Regions from separate parts of the Paenibacillus sp. FSL P4-0176 genome, predicted to be linked through region 2. Evidence: riboswitches for the same ligand, from Rfam matches in the RefSeq annotation. Region 2 holds a riboswitch; the other holds the start of a gene.
The links. Region 2 has a riboswitch for cyclic di-AMP ahead of MKY95_RS00530 (C40 family peptidase). Riboswitches for the same ligand answer to the same signal wherever they lie in the genome.
Positions count from the first base shown of each region.

Region 1: another riboswitch for cyclic di-AMP. It lies ahead of MKY95_RS11355 (C40 family peptidase); the one in region 2 lies ahead of MKY95_RS00530 (C40 family peptidase).

Region 1 covers NZ_CP150242.1:2,435,309-2,438,445, forward strand. Annotated here, with positions in the region: gene MKY95_RS11340 (hypothetical protein) at 1-99, shown strand, start outside; gene MKY95_RS11345 (hypothetical protein) at 219-437, shown strand; gene MKY95_RS11350 (carboxymuconolactone decarboxylase family protein) at 579-908, shown strand; gene MKY95_RS11355 (C40 family peptidase) at 982-1,446, opposite strand; cyclic di-AMP (ydaO/yuaA leader) riboswitch at 1,452-1,583, opposite strand; gene pelA (pectate lyase) at 2,003-2,965, shown strand.
Region 2 covers NZ_CP150242.1:108,662-111,798, forward strand. Annotated here, with positions in the region: gene MKY95_RS00520 (cytochrome c) at 1-123, opposite strand, end outside; gene MKY95_RS00525 (GNAT family protein) at 274-768, opposite strand; gene MKY95_RS00530 (C40 family peptidase) at 1,124-1,558, opposite strand; cyclic di-AMP (ydaO/yuaA leader) riboswitch at 1,598-1,735, opposite strand; gene MKY95_RS00535 (hypothetical protein) at 1,981-2,832, opposite strand; gene MKY95_RS00540 (M1 family metallopeptidase) at 2,843-3,137, opposite strand, start outside.

The DNA.
Region 1 (3,137 bases), 2.3 Mb from region 2:
CCGCATCAAGTGGAGTACCTTGAAGAACGTGTGATGTCCGCCAAAGTGCTTGATTTTTGGTTCGAGAAGAACGACAGCAAAGAGCACGCGCAGCGGTAACTTTCAGTCGGGACATAATTTCGAATGACATGACAGTCCAATACAGTCACGTGAGACCTAAATGACTTTTCATTTAGGTCTCTTTTTGTAAATAAATTTGAAATATAGGAGCCATGAAGATGATTAGTGATACAGAATTGGACGCCCTGCGTCTGTCAGGTGAGAAAGTTAGAGTCGTACGGGACGAGCTGGAATCGAACGACGTGAAGGGCATTGTGGTTGCCTGGGATGGCGAGCAGGTACTTATCCGTCGTCAGAATCGACGTGTCGTTAAGCTGGACCGAGGTTACAGCTATCAGCTGTTCAGCGAGCCGCGCCAGAGTCCACTTAGTGAGTAACAGCTGATAATTATGGCAGGGCCATGAGCTTTAAATGTTTGGAATTACCATGATTTCTTGGCATAATTGGCTCACTCGGGAGAGAAGATAGGTACAGTGAGGAAGATCTGTAACTATAGCCGAGAGGGTGTGCTACAAGCCATGACATTGATGAATGATAAAGTTCATGCCTACAAGGATCAGATTGGAGCATTAAGCGATGTGCTGCCAGGTGTGGTGAAGTCGTATCATGAGTTTACCGGAGAATGTTTCCAACCTGGTGTGATTGATGCGAAGACAAAACAGCTAATTGCGCTTGGCATTGGATTATTCGCCAACAATGAGGTATGTACCTTCTACCATGTAGAAGAAGCCCGTGCTAAGGGCGCAACAGATCAGGAGATTATGGAGACCGTAGCCGTGGCTGGAGCTGTTGGTGGAGGACATGCCCTGTCTCAGGGTGCGATGCGAGTGCAGAAGGCTCTGCATTAGTAAGCAATGCAACATACATTTTTAAGTGCAAAAAAGGCATCCGGTTAATAACCGATGCCTTTTTGTATGTGAATCACATTTTACCTAACATTTTATCATACATAAACTGTCCAGTTACCCGACGTGCTGTTACATAACGATCATTGAAGTATGGATTCGATAACTTCGTGATGCTTACACCTTTACTGCTGGAGGCATGAGCGAATTGTCCGCCGCCGATATATACACCTGTATGTGAAATGCCTTTGCCTGTTGTATTAAAGAACACCAGATCACCTGTCCGAACATTGCTCTTGGATACGGGAGTACCTGCTTTGGCTTGCTGCTGCGAAGTACGTGGTAATTCAATGCTGTATTTGTTGAAAAGATATCTCATAAAACCAGAACAGTCGAAGCCGGCTACAGTTGTGCCACCCCATTTGTAAGGAATACCTGTCATGTTGTTCACTACGGAGTTGATACTGCTTGCCTCTGTGCTTGTTGCCCCGGATGTAAATAATACAGCTGCTCCAAAAATGGAGATAATCAGTTTTTTCAAAATCAATGTTCTCCCTTCGATGTCTACGGAGTTAGCTAAGGGTTCGGTAGAAGGTTCCCTATATTTCCTATGTATAAGAATAATTCACCCAAATTGGTTCCCCCGTTTTCAAACATGAAACTCGGCAATGAATAATTAAGTTTTTGTAACTATTTGAAACTATATTGCATAAATGCGTAATTGTCAAACCCATTTAAACCCTTTCTTAATACCTCAATGTTAGCGGAATTAAGGTTTTTATATGAAAAAAGGGATCGAGTTTGGGTATCATTCATGACAAAAACGTCATTATTGATTCGTGTAAGACGAATTTGGATAAATAGATAGGTTTGTCATGAGTTAAAAGAACTATTCCGTTATGTAGAATTAGAGAGATTATATTCATTAAGTTGCATATATTGACAAAAATCGATTTTTTGCATATTATCTGATTATCCAATCCACATATTGGATTAAAATTGATTTTATTATGCGATAAATACAAATAAAGGAGGTTTAGAGACGCGTATCATAGGTAAAGTAGAAGTGGAAGATTTATAAAAACGAACATAGGAGAGTGTTACATTTGAAAGCGAAGAAAATAATTACTTTTGTCCTGGCATGTACGATGGTGTTCTCAGCAGTTGGAATGGCAGTTCTCCCTGTAGGGACGGTATCTGCTGCAGATGCGTCGGGTACTACAGCGAGTATTTCTGATATTTTGAAGAACCAGCTGCCGGATGGAGGTTGGAGAAAAGATTATAAACAGACAAGTGGAGAGTGGGCAAAGTCCACGATAGACAACAAGGCTACATACTCAGAAATTAGAAGATTGGCGAAGGAATTTAAAAAGACGAATGATCCGCGTTACTCCACAGCTGCAATCAAAGGAATTAACTTTTTGATCAACATGCAGTATTCAAACGGCGGGTGGCCACAAGTTTACCAAAGCTCCGGATACCACAAGCACATCACTTACAATGATGATGCCATGATTAATGTAATGATCATGCTGGATGAAGTAGCGGCACGCAAAGGTGATTTCTCATTTATCGACAGTACACTTGCTAACCGCAGTAAAAATTCAGTTGCCAAAGGTGTGGAGGCGATTCTGAATACACAGGTCGTTTCAGGTGGTAAGCTGACAGCATGGGGACAACAACATGATTCCAGCTCTCTTAAACCAGCGAGCGCAAGAATCTACGAAGTGCCATCGCTGACAGCTGGAGAGAGTGTAACGATTGTTAAATTTCTGAAAACCAGACCTGCTAACGCTAAAATTACCGCATCCATTAAAGGAGCGGAGGCTTGGTTTAACAAAGTGAAAATTACGGGTTACAAGTATGAAAGAGCTAATGGAGATAGTAAAATTATCGCTGATTCCAAAGCTGCACCAATTTGGGCACGCTTCTATGAGATCGGAACGGATAAACCAATCTTTATTGGTCGTGACGGGGTAGTTAAATACAAATTAAGTGATATTGATAAAGAAAGAAGAGGCGGTTATGCATGGTATGGCAACTGGCCTTCCAAGCTGTAATTTGTAGTATGCTTCCGTATTAATGAACCAAACTATTAGCAACAGTTAAAGGTAAGGCCCGAATCGACATGGACGTCTGATTCGGGCTTTATTGTTATTATTTTCAGTGTTGACATGATAGATTACGCATGATATATTATTTCTTGTCGCCGATATTGATGACGGAGATACA
Region 2 (3,137 bases):
TACTTCCGGCATGGTTGGCTTGGCTTCTTCAGCCACTTCTTCTTTCCCTGGAAGCGTAAACATTAAAACAATAGCTAAAGCGCATGCTGCAAAAAATACTCCGCTCATGATCCATTTGTGCATCCCTTATGTCCCCTCCAGAATGAAAGATCATCTAACCTGAAACTATCCATATCATTATAACGGAACCTGTACTGACATCATAGCATTTTGTGGGAATTTTTTGAACTAATCACATAACAAGGGGCAAATTTAGTTGTTTTGCAATGGATTCTAACCGCGAGGCCCTTCATAAACCATACAGTGAAAGGGCTTCAAGCCGGTTGGGGTCTGCCGTTCGTATGTATCATGGGTGACAAATCCACTCTTCAGATAGACTTGAATGGCACGAGCATTCCAAGTGAGTACTTCCAGATCAATCTCATTCGTGGGATTTCGGCGAATGGCTTCCTGTACAATGGCAGTGACAAAAGCTGTCCCTTGACCCTGACCACACAGCTCTGGATGCATGCCAAGGCCAATCCGGGTTACCCCTTGAAGTGGGAAGTATTGAGCAAACCCACATATACGATCGTTCTGATCCAGGACGATTGCATATTGCTCCTGCCGCAGCTGTGCATCTCCGAATTCCACTTCCAGAGCTTTCATCTGCTCCCAGGGGAGCCAGCTGTAGATATTGTAAGGCGGATCATACTGCCAACTGCAGATAAGCTCCGCATGTTCTTCTCGCATGGGTACAACGTGAAACGTCACAGGGGTTTCCTTCATACACCTGCATGCTCCTTTCCTTGAAACAGAACTCTTTGTCCACTCTACAAAAGTGATGTTCATTTAGCAAGTCTTCCTTCCCAAGAAAAAAAATGAAACAAAAGTTCCGGTAATTTCGTTTATATTATAACGGGATGGGTAAAAACATCATAAGGGCACGGACGAACGAACGCAAAATGAACCTGTTGATGTCGCAGAATATGCCCCGAGTATAACTTGCAACATGAATAAGGATTGAAGCACAAAAAAACCGCCGGATACATTCCTGCGGAGAATGTACCGGGCGGTTCTGTTATGCTTCTTGCTTCGTTCCAGTATGTTTAATGGTTACAGCATCATGTTGCTCAGCTTGTCCCTAGTCAAGGGCCAGTGATTCATATGCGTCCGTGCTCATAATCCGTTTTGCGCCAACATAACGATTGGCCCAATAGTTTTCACTCAATGCACTGATCGTAACGCCTTTGGAAGAAGAGGAGTGTGCGAACTTTCCATCCCCTACAAAGATTCCTACATGAGATACGCCTTTACCTGTTGTATTAAAGAACACCAGATCGCCAGCTCTCATTTCCATGCGGGATACGGAATCGCCCATGTCGAATTGGGAACTGGATTGGCGTGCCAAATCAATACCCAACTTGTCGAATACATACCGGGTAAATCCGGAGCAGTCAAAGCCGTTAAGCGTTGTTCCCCCACTTTTGTATGTAGTTCCCATTGCTGAATCAATTACTGTGTCCATCTTTGAATCTGCGAATGCGCTACCTGCACCAAGCGATAAAGCGAATGTGATGCTAAGTACAGCTGCGGTTAATTTCTTCTTGAACAAGAGATATTCCCCTTCCAATGCCTGCGAGGTTAGCTTAAGGATTCGGTTGAAGGTCCCCTATGATCCCTCTGTAGCAAGATCAATTCACCCATAACTGGTTCCCCCGCTTCCCAGGTGCCAGGAATTTGGCTATGCTAGTTATGCACCTGCGAAATCAAGAAATGACGATTTAATTTTAAGTAGTTACAAATATGAATGTAAAGATTACAAAGTTGTTACTAAAAACTCACTGCGATTATTGTAACAGAGGAGTACGGCTTTGGCAACGTTTAGCAACAAATTTAGCAAAAAAAACCTCGACCTTTGACGGGGAAAGGTTGAGGTTTGCCTATTTATAAGTACATATTAGGCCATGAGTTTAACATGTGATGGTAACAATTTTTAAACTATCTGCTCTCACCTTTGGATATTTTGGACTGCCATAATCGGAAATGGCTGCATATTTTCCACAGACTCAATAGACATCTGGCAAGTGGATACGTCTGTTGTAGTATAAGTCCGGTCAGTCCCGTTAATAACCATGAGGCTGTAGTGAATGCCCCAAAGACGAGCAGGTGTACTCCGCCCAGCAGTAATGCAATGCCGATTACAGCGATGAGATGACGCAGTGCAATCCAGAGTGCTTTGAGGGTACCGTGAGCCCCGCCTTCTCCTTCTGGTGCCGAAACACCGAACTGCATATAGAGTATGACATGGTGGATGATCCAACCATATACAATCCAGGCAGCAACATAAGGTATGCCAGGCAAAAGTAATTGAAGGGAATGAAATCCGTCCATGAGAATCGAGTAGAGCTTCGGTATGAGCCAGTAGGCGGGCAGAAGTATCAATAATGTACGTATGGTGTGGAGCAGCAGCATCGGTTTCCACAGATTTTTGATTCCGCGGACAAAGGGGATGCGCTCTTCTGTAGAATTAAAGTGCTGAAGTGAGTAGAGCAGTCCTGCCTGAATGAGGGGGCTGATCAACATGCGAATCAGCAGCATGCCCCCGAGAATCCATAGATAACGATGAACCTCCGGATGGGTAGACAGGTTAAGTTGACTTTCCATTTTGAACAAAAGTGTACTCAGATCACCGGCATCAGCATCTGGATAGCGAAGGAGCAGTGGGATGACGGCCGATTGTACCATTCGATAGAAGAAATATCCCCAAATGAGTTGATAGAGAAATAAGAGTGCGGCAATGAACATATGCTGACGGACGAGAAACCAGCCTTCACGTATTTTCGCTTTCACCGTTTCCACCTCACCATGACAGACCTCCGAATATGGCTTCTATTAGTTTGGTTACACTCATGCTCCAGCGGGACTTCGTCTGCTCATCCAGTCCGGATTTCAGGAAATTGTTCATATGGCGGTTCTCCAACACGATCGAGTACAGGGGATCGGTCATGGCCCAGGATACGGGGGATGTGTGAGTTAATTTATACGTGATGCGATCTTCTTTGCCATTCCATTGCTTGGTGAGGATATGCCCGTCTTCAAAAGCAATGCGAACAGGAACGGCGCTGTAATCACTACCTTTTTTTGCGATCGTCACG